DNA from 3 places in the Pseudomonas sp. LBUM1668 genome. Region 1 is predicted to be linked to each of the others. Evidence: riboswitches for the same ligand, from Rfam matches in the RefSeq annotation. Region 1 holds a riboswitch; each other region holds the start of a gene.
What was found. A riboswitch is a leader RNA that binds a small molecule or an ion and turns the genes downstream of it on or off. The one in region 1 is predicted to bind cobalamin.
Positions count from the first base shown of each region.

Region 1 (6,432 bases):
GCGTACAGCACTTCGCTGGATGGATAGCGCGGCGCGATCACCGGAACCCCGGCGTACTCGGTCTTTCGACTCCCGGTATGGGTGTCGTCCAGATAGGCAACGCCAACTAACGTCGGGCCTGCATCCAGGGCGATCAGCAGATCAGCTGCGTGCTGATTGAGTGCGATGATGCGCGATGGCGGTAATTGTGCAGCGCTCCAGGTTTCGCCGCAGTTTCGATAATTGTCAGCGAGTGCCGGTGATGTGCAAAGCAGGGCCATCAGGCATAACCCAAGCGTTCTCATGCGCGCTCCTTGATCAGTAAATCCTCGACCATCTCACCACCGACCAGGTGCACCTCGACCAGCCGTTGCACGTCGGCGTCGCTGTGCACGCCATACCAGCAGGTCTCGGGATACACCGTCAGAATCGGCCCCAGATTGCACGGGAACTGACAATGCGTGCGCGTCAGCAACACGCCGCCCGGGGTTTCGATGCGGTTGTGCGCCAGCAGGTGCCGGCGCAGGGTTTTCCATAACTGCAAAGCGCCGCGCTGGGTGCAGCGCGGGCCGGTGCAGAGGAACACGTGGCGCGCATGTTCGGGAACGTGCGACCAGTCCGGGTGCGTGTCGATGCCGTCGACCGTTTTGAAGTCAGCCATCAGAAGCGGTACGTGTAGCGTACTTCTGAGGTGAACGGCCGTCCGAGGTTGTCAACGTTGCTGGCGCGGCTGGTGACGAAATCGCGGTCGAAGAGGTTCTCTACCAGCAGGCTGACGCGGTGTTGACGGGCATTGTCGAGGTAGCGATAAGCATCGGCATCGATCACTGAATAGTGACCGTACTCGACCTGTTTCGAGCTGGTCACATCGCGGATATAGCGGATCGCGCCGCCGGCACCCCACATGCGATTTTCCGACTCGAAGCCTATGCGCGAACGGGCGAAGAAGCTCGGGATGTCATTGATGGTCACGCCGCTGCGCGACTCGGTGAGGTTGCGGGTCATGTCCGCTTGCAGGCTCCATTGCGCGTTGATCGCCAGTTTCGCGTCAGCCTCGAAACCGCGCATGCGCACCTGGCCCTCGCCGTTGACCCAGTGGCTATCGTCGAGGGTGATCAGGTCGTCGATCTTGCGTTTGAACACGGTGACGCTGGCACTGAACGCGCGATCGAGCAGCAGGCCCTTGTAGTCGAGGCCCAGTTCGGCGTTGCGGCTTTTTTCCGGTTTAAGGTTGCGGTTGCCGATCTCGTCGCCCGGTTCGTTGACGAACAATTGCTCGGCGTTCGGCAGTTTGTAGGCGCTGCCGTACTGACCGCGCAGTGCCCAGTTGTCGTTGAGATCGTAGAGCGAAGTGAGCATGCCGACCGTGGCGCTGTCGCCGCCGCCCATGGCTTCGTGACGAAAGCCGACGCTCGGGTGCCAGTCGGGCAGGGCGTCGATTTGCGGACGCAACTGGGTGTAGATCGCGTGGGCTTCGGCCTTGTCGTTGTCGATGATCAGCACATCGTCCTGGCCTTTGAACCATTGGTTGTCGGTGCCGAACACCAGCACATGACCGCCGGACGATTCAGCCTTGCCTTCGGCCTGCACACCCCAATCGGTAAAGCCCCAATAGTCGTTGTGGTTGATGGCTTTGGTGGCGCCGCCCTCGACATTATTGATGCGCGTGTAGCGGGTGTCCCAATCGTTGATATGGCCTTTGACGAAGTAGCTCAGACGTTCATTGAGATTTTGCTCGAAGGTCGCTGTGGCGATCTGTTGCACGCGGTCGTTGGTGGTTTTGTGGTTATCGACCGGGCGGGCGAAATCGAGGTTGGCGTCGGCATATTGGTAGAACAACTCCAGCCGCGAGTCGTCGCCAAACGATTGAATCGCCTTGCCACCGAACGTGGTGACTTCATAAGCACGGTTTTTCTCGGTGACGTTTTTCATGTCGCGGTTGCGATACGGCTGGTAACCGTCGGAGACGTTGTGGCTGACATACGCCAGCAAGCCCAGATCGCCGAAACCGTTGCTGAAGATGTTCTCGAGCCGGGCATCGCCGGTGGTGCCGCCGAAGGTGTCGAGGCCCATGTTCACCTCGCCCGAGGCCTTTCGACGCTGCGGCGAACGGGTGACGATGTTGATCACCCCCGACACCGCTTGCGTGCCGAACAACAGGCTCTGCCCACCCTTGAGCACCTCGATACGTTCGATGGCGTTGGCCGGCAAGGTGTCCAGGTACAAGCCGCCGTACAAGCGGTTGTTCAAGCGCACGCCGTCTAGCAGGATCAGCGTATCGTCGTTGCGCCCGCCCAGCAGGGAATAAGTACCGTAGTCGAACGGGCCGTTTTTCGGGGCGACGTAGAGGCCGGGAATGAACATCTGCATGACGCGACTGACATCCGCCGCGGGGCCGGCGCGCTCGATCTGTTCGCGGCTGACGATGTCCACTTTGCTGCCGTAATGCGCCATGTCGGCGACGGTGGTGGACTCCACCGACGGTGCGGAAACGATTTGCTGATTGAGTTCCAGTGGCGCGTCGTCAGCCAGCAGCAGCGGACTGAACAGGCAACCGAATAACAGGGATGGAGCAGAGGTGTTGAAAGGTCGAATCATTGTCTTCTCGAAAGGATCTTCGCAGAAGAGCATGCAGGAGAAGGCATCGCGCACACGCCGACACCGGCCCATGCCCGCCCACCGCAGGATTTTGCCAAACAGATATTTCGGGCCGGTCTCCGGGCTCACGCGTATCGATGCTTTCACCTTCCCATGGCCGTCTGGCCACAGTGGTGTGTCGAAAGCATCACGCGCATACCGTTGCGGGGGCAGCACCGGACTTGTTCAAAAAGAACGTACCGGTTTCCCGTTTCACCCCATGCACGGCGGCATGGGACACCTGAAACTGGACGGCATCTGAACACTCGAATGACCGTTCGTCAACGCCGCAGCTATTATCGGACGCTCAGTTCAGCCCCGCTGTAGAGCGGCAAACTGGTTGCTCAACCACGCATACAGTTGCGATACCGCGGGGGAGATTTGTTTGCGATGCGGGCACACCAGACTCAACGGCGAGGCCTCTCCCGCAAAGTCCGGCAGCAGCACAAGCAGGCGTCCTGCGCTCACGTCAGCGCTGACATCCAGCCAGGATTTGTTGGCGATACCTTCACCGTCCAGTGCCCAGCGCCGAACCACATCGGCGTCGTCGCTGAACAGCGGGCCAGAGACTTGAATCGTCTGTCCGGCCAGGCACCATTTGTCGTAGACCCGACCATTCTGCAGGTAGAGCAGGCAAGGATGATTCAACAAGTCGTCCGGCGTTTTCGGTTGCCCGTGGCGTTGCACATAGGCTGGAGATGCGACCAGCACCCGGTTATTCCAAGGCGCGAGTGGCAGAGCCACGTAGTTGGCGTCTTCGTTGGTACCGTATCGAATGGCGACGTCCACCGGGTCGCGAAACAGATCGGCTTTCTGGTCCGACAGCACAAGGCGCAGTGTCAGTTCCGGATGCTGACGACGGAACATCGTTAACCAAGGCAGCAGAATATTGCGCCCCAGATCAGACGGCGCAGTGACTTGCAGCACGCCGCGCAGCGTGGCGTTTTCACCCCGCAGGTTTTCCTCGCCTTGCTTCAGGGCTTCGAGCACGGCGTGGGCGGTGGGCAGGTATTGCTCACCTTCGGCAGTCAAACGCAGGCTGCGGGTGGTTCGCGCAAACAGGCGCACATCCAGTTCGCGCTCCAGGCGTTTGATGGCGGCGGCGACCTGCCCCGGCAACAAATCGGCCTCCAGCGCCGCGGCGGTAAAGCTGCCCAGCGCTGCGCTGCGGGTGAACAGGGCGAGATCATCGATACGGATCATTTTCTCTTCTGTAGTGAAAGTGTTGGCGCATTCTGCAGGTTTTTCTTTCTCCGTGGGAAGCCGAAGATGGTGGCACGTGAATGCTTCAACCCTTCAGACAGCGAGCCCCCATGAAAGCCATCACATTTGTACAACACGCCCTGCCCATTGAAGATCCGCAATCCTTGCAAGACATCGAGATGGCTACGCCAGTGCCCGGTCCGCGTGATCTGCTGGTCGAGGTACGGGCCGTTTCAGTCAACCCGGTCGACACCAAGGTGCGCGCAGGCACTTTCACCAAAGAACCGAAAATTCTCGGTTGGGATGCGGCTGGCATCGTCCGCGAAGTCGGTTCGCAAGTGACGCTGTTTCAACCGGGCGACGAAGTGTTTTACGCCGGCTCGATTATTCGCAGCGGTAGCTACAGCGAATTGCATTTGGTGGATGAGCGGATTGTCGGGCACAAGCCGCGTTCGTTGAGTGCTGCCGAGGCGGCGGCACTGCCGTTAACGTCGATCACGGCGTGGGAATTATTGTTCGACCGTCTCGGTGTCGCCGAGGCCAGCGGGGAGGGCAAATGCCTGTTGATCACCGGCGCGGCAGGTGGCGTCGGTTCGATGCTGGTGCAACTGGCTCGCCAGTTGACCCGACTCACGGTGATTGGCACCGCCTCGCGCCCGGAGACCGCTGGTTGGGTGAAGCAGTTGGGCGCCCATCACGTCATCGATCACAGCCAGCCACTGCTCGCTCAGTTGCAGGCCCTCGGGATTGCCGAAGTCGATTACGTCGCCAGCCTGACCCACACCGAACAGCACTTTCTACAGTTGATCGACGTGCTGCGACCACAGGGGCGTCTAGCGGTGATTGATGATCCCGAGAGCCTTGATGTCATGCCGCTCAAGCGTAAGTCATTGTCGCTGCATTGGGAGTTGATGTTCACCCGTTCGCTGTACGAAACGGCGGACATGATCGAGCAGCATCACCTGCTGAGCCGGGTCTCTGACCTGATTGATCTGGGGGTTTTGCAGACCACCGTCGGCGAGCACTTCGGCGCGATCAACGCCGCCAACATGCGCCGGGCCCATGCGCTGGTCGAGAGCGGCAAAGCCCGGGGCAAGATCGTTCTCGAAGGTTTTTGATAATCGTCACTTGAATCGTCAGACGGGCTCCATAAAGGGCCTGTCAGGAGCACTTTATGCGTATGAAAAAACTCTCCGCGGTTATCGCCTTGTTATCGGCTGCCGCGTTTGGTGCGCCGTTCGCCCATGCCATCAACGCTGTCGCCTTGCCGGCGGACGCACCCACCGATCGATCCTTCGGCAAGCTTGAACAAGTGCATGCGTTCTACGATGCGATGCCCACCGGGGTGACCGTCAGCGAGACCGGGCGGGTCTTCGTCAACTTTCCGCGCTGGGGCGACAACGTGCCGTTCACCGTGGGCGAGATCCGCGACGGCAAAGTGGTGGCCTATCCGAACGCCGCGATCAACACGGAAAACCCCAACGACCCAAGCGACGGATTAATCAGTGTGCAAAGTGTGGTGGCCGATGGTCAGGGGCGTGTCTGGCTGCTCGACACAGCAGCGCCGGGCTTCGCTGACCCCAAGCCGCGAGGAGCGAAACTGGTCGCGATAGACCTTGCCAGCAACAAAGTCGTCAAGCGGCTGGTGTTCCCGGACAACGTCATGTTGCCCAGCACATATGTCAACGACATGCGTTTCGACTTTCGCAACGGCGCCGAGGGCACCGTGTATCTGACCGACTCCTCGCTGCGAGGCCCGGGCGCGATCATTGTCATGGACATCGCCAGCGGGCGTGCCATGCGTCGTTTGAGCGGCGTGCCGGCAACGTCGGTTGATCCGGCTTTCGTCCCGGTCGTTGAAGGCTTGCCAGTGATGGTCGAAGGCGCCGGCGGCAAACCCAAACCGCTGGGTGTGGCGTCGGACGGTATTGCCCTGTCAGCCGATGGCCAGACGCTGTATTTCACGCCTCTGTCCAGTCGACACCTGTATGCCGTGTCCACTGCGCTGCTGCGCGATGCCACCGTCAGCGAGCAACAACTGGCTGCCGCCGTACAGGATCTGGGCGAGAAAGGTGCCTCCGATGGCATGGAGGCTGACGCCGACGGCGCCGTCTATGCCGGGGACTACGAACACAACTCGATCCGCAAGCGGCTGCCGGATGGCCAATGGCAGACGCTGGTGCACGACCCCCGTTTGCTCTGGCCTGACACGTTGTCGATCGGCCCAGATGGCTATCTGTATTTCATCGCCAACCAGTTGCACCGCCAGGCGGCGTTTCGCGGCGGACAGGATCAACGACAGAAACCCTACAGCCTGCTGCGTCTGAAAATCGATGCGGCGCCTGCGCCTACCCGGTAATACCTGTTTTATCTTTCGGAGAACTGATGATGAATGCGTCCACTGAAGTGTTGGTTTCAATTGCCGTACTCAAGGCCAAAAAGGGTCAGGAACAGGCCTTGAAAGAAGGGCTTCTGGCACTGGTCGAACCGACCCGGGCAGAGCCAGGCAATCTCGATTATGTGTTGTTTGAACTGCGCGACGAGCGCGGTACCTTTTACATGCGTGAGGCGTTCAAGGATCAAGCGGCATTGGATGCACACTTCGCCATGCCG
Region 1 covers NZ_CP166787.1:2,668,082-2,674,513, forward strand. Annotated here, with positions in the region: gene ACA061_RS12065 (ABC transporter substrate-binding protein) at 1-284, opposite strand, end outside; gene ACA061_RS12070 ((2Fe-2S) ferredoxin domain-containing protein) at 281-640, opposite strand; gene ACA061_RS12075 (TonB-dependent receptor plug domain-containing protein) at 640-2,577, opposite strand; cobalamin riboswitch at 2,671-2,876, opposite strand; gene ACA061_RS12080 (LysR family transcriptional regulator) at 2,929-3,819, opposite strand; gene ACA061_RS12085 (zinc-binding alcohol dehydrogenase family protein) at 3,930-4,937, shown strand; gene ACA061_RS12090 (L-dopachrome tautomerase-related protein) at 5,000-6,178, shown strand; gene ACA061_RS12095 (putative quinol monooxygenase) at 6,208-6,432, shown strand, end outside.

Region 2 (6,432 bases), 640 kb from region 1:
GATTATGAAGCCATCGACGACGACAAGCCGACCGCGCTGAAACTCGATGAGAAGGATCCGAAACACGACTTCGCCATGCAGTTGCTCGCGCGCTACGGCGACCTCAATGCGCGGCCAGACCCGATCAACCGTTGCGACGGCGCTTATTGCTCGCGGCCGAATATCGATCCGGCGTTGCAAAATGCCGAGCAGGCGCTGAGCCATCTGACATCACGCCCGGCGGCCGGTTTGAAGGTCATTGATAACTTGCCGGAAGCGACCCTGCTGCGTATCGAAACGGCCAGCGGTAAACGCGAGGTCTACAGCCTGATGCGCAACCGCGCGCACAGCAACGTGGCGTTTCTGCTGGGTGAGTCTCTGCGCTATCAGCCGGGGCTGGATACGCTGACCATTTATCCGGGTGTGCTCAGCAGTTATCCGAATTTCATCTTCAACATTCCCGCTGATCAGGTGCCAGCGTTTGTCGATGCGATGGAAAATGCCAAGGATGCCAACCGTTTCGAAAAAATCGTCGAACGCTGGGGCATACGTCGCAGTCATCCGCAATTCTGGTTCTATTTCCACGATCTGAGTCAGTACATCCATGAAACCGAGCCGGTGGAAGAGGGCGTGCTGGACATGAACCGCTACGAGAATCTTTAATCGATGCCTGCGGTCACCCTTTCTGACTAGACCACAGATCCCTGTGTGAGCTGGCTTGCCAGCGATGAGGTCGGCACATTCAGCATTGATGTTGCCTGACACTCCGTCATCGCGGGCAAGCCCGCTCCCACAGGGTGAAGTGTTGTACTTACGATTTCAGTGCAGTCCCCATATGCGTCAAGACCCAAATAGACGATGAACCTGTCGAGAATCATTCCTGACAAAAATACTAGGACTTTGTCCGGCGCAACGATTGGCGTAAACTCCGCCACAAGCCTGCGAGGAGTTTCCATGACCGCTATTACCATTACTGACGCCGCCCACGATTACCTGGCCGATCTGCTCTCCAAGCAGAACACCCCGGGCATCGGCATCCGCGTCTTCATCACCCAGCCTGGCACCCAGTACGCCGAAACCTGCATTGCCTACTGCAAGCCGGGCGAAGAAAAACCTGAAGACACCGCGCTGGGGCTGAAAAGCTTCACCGCTTACATCGATTCGTTCAGCGAAGCGTTTCTCGATGACGCCGTTGTCGATTACGCCACCGACCGCATGGGCGGCCAACTGACCATCAAGGCGCCAAACGCCAAAGTACCGATGGTCAACGCCGAAAGCCCGGTCAACGAGCGCATCAACTATTACCTGCAAACCGAAATCAACCCGGGGCTGGCCAGCCACGGCGGTCAGGTCAGCCTGATCGATGTGGTTGAAGACGGCATCGCTGTTTTGCAGTTCGGTGGTGGTTGCCAAGGCTGCGGCCAGGCAGACGTGACCCTGAAGGAAGGCATCGAGCGCACGTTGCTTGAGCGTATTCCCGAGCTCAAAGGTGTTCGCGACGTGACCGACCATACGCAGAAAGAAAACGCCTACTACTGAGTACGGCGTTCACTGCGATTGCGACGACGCATTTTTCCCGTGATGAATGCGTTGTCTGGAGTACAAGATCAAAAGATCGCAGCCTTCGGCAGCTCCTACAGGGAAATGTATTCCAATGTAGGAGCTGCCGAAGGCTGCGATCTTTTGATTTTCAGGGTCTGTAAAGATGCGCATGCCCGGCGCGGTACAGCGATGACTCGCTGAACACCTCACTCCCCAAGACCCGCCCAACCAGAATCAACGCCGTACGCCGAAACCCTTTGGCGGCGACTTTCTCGGCGATATCCGCCAGCGTTCCCACCACCCAGTCCTGATCCGGCCATGTCGCGCGATGAATCACCGCGATCGGGCAATCCGCGCCGTAATGCGGCAGCAGTTCAGTCAGGATCTTTTCCAGATGATTGACCCCCAGATGAATCGCCATCGTCGCGCCATGCTGCGCCAGACTGCCCAGCTCTTCGCCGGCGGGCATTGCCGTCTTGTCGGCATAACGGGTCAGGATCACGCTTTGCGATACGTCAGGCAGCGTGAGTTCTGCGCCCAACAACGCCGCGCATGCCGCGGTCGCCGTCACTCCGGGGATGATTTCAAACGGGATATCGAGTTCACGCAGATAGCGGATCTGCTCGCCAATCGCGCCATAGAGACTCGGATCCCCCGAATGCACCCGCGCCACATCCTGGCCCTTGGCGTGCGCGGTTTTGATCAGCTCGATGATCTGTTCCAGATGCAATTCAGCGCTGTTGACCAGTGTCTCTGCCTGATGACCTTCGAGCACCGCCGCGGGTACCAGCGAACCTGCGTAGATGATCACCGGGCAACTGCGTATCAGTCGCTGGCCTTTGACGGTGATCAATTCCGGGTCGCCGGGGCCGGCGCCGATGAAGTAAACGGTCATCGTAGAATCCTTGGGAAATAGGCGCGGCAACGCTTCAGATGAAGATTGCTCATGATGAATGGCGGGGATTATCGGGAATTTACGCGGCGCCGGCCAATGCCAGCGTTGCCTGAGCGTATTTTTGTCGGGAAATCAGCAGCTTTGCCGGTGCCTGAATCAGCTGTTCGGCGAGTGCCAGTGCGGCGCTTTCCGCTACGCCATAACAACCGGTGCGCTCGAAGGCAATCTGCGAATGGTGGCTGAGTCGCTGTGCATAGCTGGCCAATTCTTCACTGCTGAAATACAGCAGCGGCAGGGCCAGTTGATTCGCGAGTTCCTGCAAGCCGGGTTCATCGCGCTTCAAGTCGATACTGGCCAAAGCCTTCACGGCATGCAGTTCTATGCGATTGGCTTGCAAGGCTTGATCGAGTAACGCGCGCAGCGTGCTCGCAGGGCAGCCGCGCTGGCAGCCCAGACCGACCACGAAAGTCGGCGCTGCGCTGTCAGTCGTCATGCGTGGTATTGACCATCGATCTTGCGGCGGAACAACCAGGCGCTGATCAGGCCCAAGGCCAGCCAGAACGCTACGTTGGTCAATTGCGAAGCGATTTTGAACTGCGCTTCCAGTGCTTCTGGCGCGAGCATCGAATGCACTTCCGGTTGCGGTGCGCCGATCACGTGCGGTACAGCGAGGATGGCCACACCGAGGATTTTCATCAACCAATGACGGCTGAACGCAATCAACGCCAGACCGGCAGCGGTTGAAGCGGCAGTGCTGATCCACCACAACTGCCGCGAAGCCAGATCCGCCGCGGCAGTGCCCGGCAGTTCAGGCGGCAAGCCCAGGGTCGGTGCGAGGACGAACGTCGCGTAACCGGCCAGCCCCCACAGCAGACCCTGCGAGGTTTTGGTCGGCGCGCGCAGGGTGTAGAGACCGGCCAGCATCAAGGCAAAACCCACGGCCACCACCAGATTGCCACCCGTGGTCGAAAGCACGCGCTGCCAGCCGTCTTCCGGCTCCCAGGCTTCGGCATCATGGGTGTGCGCAGCGGTGCCGGCGGCGTGTTCGTGAACCGCGGCAACAGGCTCGGATTTTTCATAGGTTTCGGCTTGAAGAATCAGCGGCGACACCCAGAAACTTTGCAGCAGCGTGAGCAGCAGGGCGGCCAGCAGGCCGGTGAAACCTGCGGTTTGCGCAATTCGCTTGATCATGTCGGCAGGTCTCAGTGGCACGGGAACGCGGCGCTGTGGCGGGTATCGTGAGCCGCATTGTGCACGGCTTCAATGTGCGAGAAACCGGCGAAATAGACGAGGCTTGCACCCAGGATCGACGCGAAAACAGCGGCGGTCAGGCGTTGGCTCAGGGTGGTGGTGCTGGAGATTTTGTCCGTGTTACTGCCGGTGCTGGTGATGATCGACATGGCGCGTCCCTCTGGAATGTCAGGGGTGGACAAGAGCGCATGAAAACCCCTGCGGCGCGGGCACGCAGAGGTTCAAACAGCGCCCGCCCACCGCGGGTTTGTTATGTTCAGCACGCCAATTGCGCGCTGTGTGTTGCGGGCCGGTCTCCGGGCTCACGAGGGGTTGGCGTCTGGCCGACCTGCAAGCGTCACCTTCCCATGCCGCAATGGCACAGTGGATCTGACGCTTCGCTCGCTTACCGTTGCGGGGGCAGCACCGGACTGACATGGCTCTGAGTAAAGCACATGATTCACCGGTTTCCCGTTTCACCCTGTGAAGGGCACCCGTAACAAGTTGTGTAGGAGAGCATGGTGTGGGGTTTTTAGTCAATTTGCTTTGGGGGCTTATCCGTTGCTGCGGGTGTGGCTTCTTATGGTTCCGCCCTTACGGCGGGTCACTTTTTCCAGACGCCGAAAAAGTAACCAAAAAGGCTTGCTCCTACGTCCGGCCCGCTCGCTAAAGCTCGGGGTTCCTTCGCTCCGGAATCCATCCGGGGCATCGATTCCGGTTTGCTTCGCTGCACCTCCTTTCGATGTCCTCCCCGGATGAATCCCTCCACTCAGCCTCCCGACGTCGCCCGCGGATCAAGATCAAAAGCTGCACTCGAGCTAACGCTCATTGTGTTGAGTGGGGGAGGAGCGTGCGGTTGGCTTTGGTTTTGTGTTGGGTTTGCCCTCGTCCCAGCCCACTACCGAGGGAGAGGGGGGGCCGACTTTTGGGCTTTTCGGAATCGGTGTTCGACTCGGTGTTTCACGTCGGTGTACTTCTCCCAAACACCTCGATCAGTCCCCTCTCCCTCTGGAAGACGGGTAGGGTGAGGGGCTTTTGATCTGGCTTTTGATCTGGCTTTTGATCTGGCTTTTGATCTGGCTTTTGATGTTGCTCTTGCTCTTAGCCCCCTTCGGCAGGCCGAGCGAAGGTGTTCATTCGGGGGGTAGGCGCGTAGCGCCGTGCGGCGAAGCCGCATACATCGAGAGGAGGTGCAGCGCAGCAAACCGTAGGCGATGCCCCCGAATGGACACCGTAGCGAGGGAACACTGAGCCTCAGCGAAGTGCCGTACGCCGGGGGAAAGCCTTTTGGGTTACCTTTTCGGCGTTTGGAAAAGGTGACCCGCCGTAAGGGCGGAACCCTAAGTAGCCATCACCGCAGCAACGGATATGCCCTCTATCCAAACATTGACCCGCCCCCACACCATGCGTAGCCTTGCGCCTTCGAGGTTCTTCGGCATTGCCGAAGCTAAGAAGGGAACGCGGTCAATGCCGCGGCTGCCCCCGCAACTGTGAACGGTGATGTTCGCTGCCACGCCACTGCAAGCTCAATCCACAGAGCCCGCGGGAAGGCGCAGTGAATCCAGGCCCAGCGCCTGAACACCGTCAGCCAGGAGACCTGCCTCGTCACAGATTCTCAATTTCAACCGGGCGGGGTGATCCGGTGGCGAACTCTCCAGGCACGCACGCGCGGTGCCGGTTCTCGTCCCGTATGCCCGCCACTTTGCCAAAGGGCATACCGATGAAAACACTGGCCAAACTCCCTGTCACCATCGTCACCGGCTTCCTCGGCTCGGGCAAAACCACATTGCTGCGGCACATGCTCGACAACGCTCAGGGCCGCCGTATCGCGGTGATCGTCAACGAGTTTGGCGAGTTGGGCATCGACGGTGAAATCCTCAAGCAATGCACCATCGGCTGCTCCGAAGAAGAAGCTGTGGGCCGCGTTTATGAGCTGGCCAACGGCTGCCTGTGCTGCACGGTGCAGGAAGAGTTTTTCCCGGTAATGCGCGAGCTTGTTGCCCGTCGCGGTGACCTCGACCACATCCTCATTGAAACCTCTGGCCTGGCCTTGCCAAAACCGCTGGTACAAGCCTTCCAGTGGCCGGAAATCCGCAGCGCTTGCACGGTTGACGCGGTGATCACCGTGGTCGACAGCCCGGCCGTGGCCGCTGGCACCTTCGCCGCGTTCCCGGATCAGGTCGATGCCCAGCGCAAACTCGACCCGAACCTGGATCACGAATCGCCGCTGCACGAGCTCTTCGCCGACCAACTGGCCAGCGCCGACCTCGTCATCCTTAACAAATCTGACCTGATCAGCCCTGAAGACCTGGCGCGCGTACGTCTTGAAGTCGCCGAAGAACTGCCGCCAGCGGTGAAGATCATCGAAGCCAGCAGTGGTCGTGTGCCGCTGGACGTGCTGATCGGCCTTGGCGCCGGTTCCGAAGAACACATAGACAGCCGTCACAGCCATCACGACCATCACCACGACGGTGATGACGATCACGATGACCACGATCACGACGCCTTCGATTCGATCTCCATCGAACTGCCGCAAGCCGACGAAAGCCTGCTGCTCGACGCGCTGACGCAACTGGTGGTCAAGCACGGCATCCTGCGTGTGAAGGGCTTTGCGGCGATCCCGAACAAGCCGATGCGTTTGCTGATTCAAGGCGTGGGCACGCGTTTCGACAAGCATTTCGACCGTCAGTGGGGCGCCGATGAAGCGCGCGTCACGCGTCTGGTGTTGATCGGTCAGGAGCTCGACGCCGCGCAACTCGAAGCGCAACTGCGCGCTGCGCTCAGCG
Region 2 covers NZ_CP166787.1:3,307,990-3,314,421, reverse strand. Annotated here, with positions in the region: gene ACA061_RS14835 (fatty acid cis/trans isomerase) at 1-642, shown strand, start outside; gene nfuA (Fe-S biogenesis protein NfuA) at 934-1,518, shown strand; gene cobM (precorrin-4 C(11)-methyltransferase) at 1,670-2,416, opposite strand; gene ACA061_RS14820 (cobalamin biosynthesis protein) at 2,496-2,909, opposite strand; gene ACA061_RS14815 (CbtA family protein) at 2,906-3,607, opposite strand; gene ACA061_RS14810 (CbtB domain-containing protein) at 3,619-3,816, opposite strand; cobalamin riboswitch at 3,938-4,159, opposite strand; cobalamin riboswitch at 5,055-5,265, shown strand; gene cobW (cobalamin biosynthesis protein CobW) at 5,367-6,432, shown strand, end outside.
Region 2: it holds a riboswitch for cobalamin, as region 1 does, so the genes downstream of both, ACA061_RS14810 (CbtB domain-containing protein) here and ACA061_RS12075 (TonB-dependent receptor plug domain-containing protein) in region 1, are expected to answer to the same signal.

Region 3 (6,432 bases), 320 kb from region 1:
TGCGTACGCCGCAGAGCAATTTCAGCAAAGTGGATTTGCCAGAACCGTTGGGGCCGACAAGGCCAAGGGTTTCGCCGCGACGGATGTCCAGATCAATCTCGTGCAGCAACCGCGCATCGCGGATATCAAAGCCGAGGCCGCAGCAACGCAGCACCGATTCGCCGACCACCGGGGACAGCGCATTCATCGGGCATTCCTCCGGCCGATCAGGATCAACGCGAACACTGGCGCACCGACCAGCGCGGTAATCACGCCGACCGGGATCACCTGGCCTTTGATCAGCGTGCGCGACAGCACATCAGCGGCAATCAAAAACACCGCGCCACCCAGTGCACTCGCGGGCAGCAGACGCGTGTGTCGAGTGCCGAGCAAAAGCCTTACAGCGTGGGGAATCACCAAACCCACGAAACCAATCGAGCCGACAATCGACACCATCACAGCCGTCACCAATGCGGCACAACTGATCAACAGCAATTGCACGCGCCGCACCGGAATCCCGAGCGATGCCGCTGAGTCGACGCCGAAGGTAAACGCGTCCAGCGCACGCCGATGCCACAGGCACACAACGAGCCCGATGACCGCCACCGGCACCGCCAGCCACACCGATGGCCAGCGCACGCCGCTGAGATTGCCGAGCATCCAGAACATGATGCCGCGTGCCTGTTCGGAGCTGGCCGACTTGGTGATCAGAAATGCCGTGAGCGCATTGAACAGTTGCGAACCGGCGATCCCCGCCAAAATGATCTGGCCGGTATTACCCGGTGAGCCAGCGGCGCGGCCGAGCAAAACCACCACGGCGAACGCCACAACAGCGCCGCCAAACGCACCAACTGACATGGAAATCGCCCCGGCACCGAAACCCAGCAACGCGACCATCACCGCGCCCGTCGAGGCACCAGCGGAAATGCCGAGCAGATACGGATCGGCCAACGGGTTGCGCAGCAGCGATTGCAGAATCACCCCGCAAGTCGCCAGGCCTGCGCCGCAAGCGGCAGCCACCAGCGCGCGAGTCAGGCGATAGTTCCAGACAATGCCTTCGTCGATCGGATCAAGCACATAACCGGCCGCCCACAGTTTGTTGGCCAGCACCTGAAACACCACGATGGGATCAATGGTCGTCTCACCAATGGCCACACCGGCAATCACCGCTAAAAGCAGGATGGCCAGTGCCAACAGGGTGCGTATCAACGTCGCGGTCATTTGGACAGGTCGTAGCCGTTGATGGCGCTCGCCAGTGCGGCGATGCCGTCGAACGTGCGCATGCTGGCCTGCATGGCCATGGCGTCGAGAATGATGATGCGGTTGTTTTTCACCGCGTCCATGTTGCGGGTTACGGGATCGTTGCGCAGGAATTCCAGTTTCTTCAGGTAGTCGTCAGCCGGGAAGCGCCGACGATCCATGCGCGCGATGACCAGGAACGTCGGGTTGGCTTTGGCGATGGTTTCCCAGCCGACAGTTGGCCATTCTTCATCGGACTCCACGACGTTGCGCACGCCCAGCGTGTTGAGCATGAAGTCTGGAACGCCCTTGTGTCCGGCGACGTACGGGTCGATATCCAGACTGGCACTGGAAAACCAGACCAGTGCGCTGATGTCTTTCGAGTTCTTGTCATTCGCCATGGCAATCGAGTTGGCGAGGCTCGCCTTGAGGTCTGCGTTCAACTGTTGAGCGCGCGCCTGGACATCAAAAATCTCACCGAACTGGGTGATGCTTTTATAGACGCTATCGATGCGAAACGGCGCCAGACGCGTGCCGTCGGCACCGACCAGATTGTCCTTGGCCTCGCAGTCAGACGGCATCAGATACGTCGGAATCTTCAGTTCGTGAAACTGTTCGCGGGTGCCGACCGCGCCTTGCGGCCCGACCATCCATTCCAGCTCCACAGCCACCAGTTGCGGGCGCTTGGCGATCACCGATTCGAAACTCGGTTCGTTATCGGCCAAGCGCTCGATGTTGTCGTTTTGCGCCTTGTATTGAGGCAGCACATCGTTGAACCACAGCGAAGTGCCGACGATTTTTTCGCCCAGTCCGAGGGCGAAGAGCATTTCCGTGCCGGCCTGGCCGATTGTCACCGCGCGCGCCGGGGCCTGCGCGAACGTCAGCGTGCTGCCGCAGTTTTCAATCGTCAGGGGGTACTGCGTCGGTGCAGCATGGGCGAGGGCGCTAACACCCAGGCCAACGACGAGGGCGACAAAACGAGGCAACAGCATGATGCAATCTCCATTTGAACCGTACACGGAGCCAGGGTGCAGGTTCTGGAAACACATCGCTTACGCTGCCTTGAAAGCAGTGCCAGGCCGATCACCGAAGTGACGCGCGCACAAGGATGTCCTTCCCGGACACCCCGCCGGTTAGTGATTGTTGCTTGGCCGGCAGGTCTCCTGACTGATGCGTCGTCGCCTGCTTCAGCCTTCCCGGGAGCAATCCCAGTGGCAGTTCAGAAGCAGGCTCGGCATCTACAGTTGCGGGGGCAGTTCCGTTTGATGCGCGGGGCGCATCACGGATTCCCTATTAATCCCAATTGGAAACCGGCGGGCGGCATGGTATCCGATCGTGGCGGTTGAGGCGAACGGGCGTGCTAGCTCAAGGCGTGGGGCAGCGCCAGCAGGAGGGCGGTGGTAACAACAGACCATTCATATACTTTTACGCAAAGCACTTTTCCGCCACCTATTCAGTTACTGCAACGATTCAGCGCAACTTGTATCCTTGCGTTACAAGAGGACGAATGGCCCCAGCTATTGCCCTGACCCAATAGTCGCGGGAACGGAAAACCGGACTTTCCTTAAGGTAATAACGTGAAGCGTGATTCGCACCTGGTTGTGCTTTTGCTGTTCGTGATCGGTTGCTCTCTGGCGTCATTGACGGTCTGGAAAGTATTGGCCTCTCGAGATCGGGCACTGGAGGAAGTGGATGTCCACGGCTTGAACCTGACCCAGGCGCTGTCTACCTACTCCGAGGGGATTGTCCGCCAGAGCTCGCTGCTTTTACTCGGGCTTGTCGAGCGTCTGGAAATAGAAGGTAGCGGCCCCGCGCAGATTCAGCGGCTGAGTGCATTGATCATCCGCCAGGAACCATTGATGCCACAGCTCAGCGGCATCACGATTTACGACAATCAGGGACGCTGGCTGATGTCCTCCAATCGACCGATTCCGGCCGGGGCGAATAGCAGCGATCGGACCTATTTCATTCATCATCGAGACGATCCCAGCCGTGAGACCTTTATCGGTCCGCCTATCCAGAGCCGTTCGAATCAGGAATGGGTGATCACCGTCAGCCGCCGCTTCAATGATGCGCGCGGAGAGTTTGCCGGGGTGGTGGCGGTCACCTTGGGCGTCGAAAACTTTCTTCGGTTGTTCGGAAAGATCGACGTGGGGCAGGAGGGCGCCATCGGGTTGTCTTACACCGATGGTACGTTGCTGGTTCGTTATCCATTCCGCGAGCAGGACATGGGCCGCAACTTTTCCAAATCGCCCATCTATGCCAAGTATCTTGTGGATCGATCAGTCGGCACCGCGTCGTTTACCTCCAGCCTGGATGGTGTGGAGCGGCTCTACGCCTTCCGCAAGAGTGACCGGCTGCCGTTGATAACGACGGTCGCACTCGGCAAGCGCGAAGCCCTCGCCGCGTGGCGTACGGAGGCATTGTTGTCGGCGGTGGTGGTCACCGGGCTGCTGGGGCTCACGGGCCTCATTGGCTGGTTCCTGATTCTGGATATCCGTCGGCGTACCAAAGCCGAAGATCAGTTGCGAGGCACCCAGCAGCAGTTGCTCTCAACCAATCGGCAGCTGGAGTTGCTGGCGATGAAAGACGCCCTGACCGGTCTGGCCAATCGACGCTGCTTTGATCAAAGCCTCGCCATGGAAGCCCGGCGCGCACGACGTGACGGCACGACGTTGGCATTGCTGATGATCGATATCGACCACTTCAAGCTGTTCAACGACTCACTCGGACATGTTGCCGGAGACGCCTGTCTGCAAACCGTTGGCAGAATCCTGGACGAATGTGTGCGGCGCCCCTCAGACCTGGTGGCTCGATATGGCGGTGAAGAGATGGGCGTGATCATGCCGGACACCGACATCGAAGGTGCCGCAGTCGTGGCGCAACTGATCATCGACCGCTTGCAGCAAGCAAACATCCCGCACAACGCCAGCCCGCTCGGACGCGTCAGTGTCAGCATCGGGATTGCGACAGCCACGGGGCTGGAACTGGATCACCTGCAAGGTTTGATCGAGGTAGCCGATCAGGCGCTGTACAACGCCAAGGCCCGGGGTCGGAATCAGTATGTAAGGGGTGGGTCGTGACAGGCGATCGCCTTTAGGTCTGGCACGGCATCAAAGGGCCTCTTCAAGCATTCGTGTTTTGCTACCGACAAAAGCACCTTCTCACGAGCCTGCGACTTCCTCTAGCGATTGCAGTTTTTCTAGCTACGCTTGCCAGCAAGAGAACGGCGTCAGCGCGCCCACTCGTTACTGGTCACGAAAGGGAGCCGACATTCATGGACAGCGTGCAGGACCTGTATCCATCAGCAACCGTCCTGGTGGTGGACGACACCCCCGACAACCTGATGCTGATCGCCGAGTTGCTCAAGGACAAATATCGGATCAAGGCAGCCAACAGCGGCGAGAAAGCACTGCGTCTTCTGCAAAGCGATCCGCTTCCCGACCTGATCCTGCTGGACATCATGATGCCCGGCCTGTCCGGGTATGACGTTGCCGAGCAGCTCAAGGGTGACCACCGTACTCGCCATATTCCGATCATTTTCCTGACTTCCATGGTTGCGACAGAGTACGAGATTCGCGGTTTGAGTCTGGGGGCTGCGGATTACATCACCAAGCCGATAATCCCCCCCGTGCTGTTGGCCAGGGTCGAGACTCAGATCAAGCTCAAGTCGGCGGCAGACTTCCTGCGCAATCAGAATGAATTCCTCGAGCAGGAAGTGCAGCGCCGGACCCGGGAGGTGATCGCCATCCAGGACGTCACTATTCACGCCATGGCATCGCTGGCCGAAACCCGCGACAACGAAACCGGCAACCACATTCGCCGTACTCAACACTACGTAAGATTGCTGGCCGAACTGCTGCGTGAGCATCCGCGCTTCCGGCACTTCCTCGATGAGGAAACCATCAAGCTGCTATTCAAATCAGCACCGCTGCACGATATAGGCAAGATTGGTATCGCTGATCGCATCCTGCTCAAGCCGGGACGTCTTACTGCGCAAGAGTTCGAGATCATGAAGACCCACACCACACTGGGGCGCGATGCGATCCAGCACGCCGAGGATCAGTTAGGAATCAAAGTCGACTTCCTTCATCTGGCCAAGGAAATCGCCTACGGCCATCAGGAAAAGTGGGATGGCAGTGGTTATCCGCAAGGGCTGGCCGCCGACGACATACCGATCAGCGCCCGTTTGATGGCCCTGGCGGATGTCTACGATGCGCTGATCAGTCGTCGCGTGTACAAGCCCGGCATGCCCCATGAACAGGCAGTCGAGATTATCCGCGAAGGCCGCGGTTCGCATTTCGATCCGGACATCTGCGACGCGTTTCTGGCCAATGCCGAGCAGTTCCGTGAAATCGCACTGCGCTTCATCGACAGCGACCACGACATGGCGAGGCAGTTGGCCTTGCTTGAGCAAAACGCTGACCACTCCTGAGCCCTTGGCATCACTGCACATCAAGCTGAACGAGGCCGTATATGAACAGACTGTTCGAGCTGCTCGAGCGCCTGTCCCTGCGCAATAAATTGATCATCGGCTTCGCCGCACTGCTGATGTTGAGCCTCGTACTGGGTGTGCAAAGCCTGCGCACCCAGTATTCGCTCAGGTACGAAATGCAGCAGTTGTACCAACAGGATCTGGTCGGTATCCAGCATGTGCAGGAAGTCCGGGTGCAGTTGCCGCATCTATTGCTGGCAATGCAGCGCGCAATCGCTACCAACAACGCAGACATCCGGATCAGCGCCAGAGCCCAGATGGCCGTCGCCCAGAAACGCCTGCTCGATGCTCTGGAGCAGCTTCGACCGACACTGCGACGACAGAGCAGTCTCAACAGCCTGTTGGAGTTCGAAGTGGTGTTGCGGCGTCTGCAAAAAGACGGCGATGAAGCACTGGAGTTCGCCGGCAAGGGCTCCCTTGGTCAGGCCCTGACATTACTCAACAGTAAGGATTTTCTCGCGCTGGAACAGGGAGGCGACGAGTTGCTCACTCAGATACAGAAAAACAAGGAAGCCGACATCCACGATATGGCGAAGAGTCAGGTTGAGTATGCACAGCGAAGCAGCACGATCACTTATGTCTTGCTGCTGGGCGGTTCGACGCTGGCCTTGCTCTTGACCTGGCTGGTCAGTCAATCCATTCGCGTGCCGCTCAACCGGGTGCGCGTGGCGGTTGACGAGTTGGCTTGCGGCAAGCTGGACGGTCAGATTCCTCACACC
Region 3 covers NZ_CP166787.1:2,990,825-2,997,256, forward strand. Annotated here, with positions in the region: gene ACA061_RS13460 (ABC transporter ATP-binding protein) at 1-187, opposite strand, end outside; gene ACA061_RS13465 (FecCD family ABC transporter permease) at 184-1,200, opposite strand; gene ACA061_RS13470 (ABC transporter substrate-binding protein) at 1,197-2,210, opposite strand; cobalamin riboswitch at 2,355-2,547, opposite strand; gene ACA061_RS13475 (GGDEF domain-containing protein) at 2,796-4,301, shown strand; gene ACA061_RS13480 (HD-GYP domain-containing protein) at 4,496-5,653, shown strand; gene ACA061_RS13485 (response regulator) at 5,695-6,432, shown strand, end outside.
Region 3: it holds a riboswitch for cobalamin, as region 1 does, so the genes downstream of both, ACA061_RS13470 (ABC transporter substrate-binding protein) here and ACA061_RS12075 (TonB-dependent receptor plug domain-containing protein) in region 1, are expected to answer to the same signal.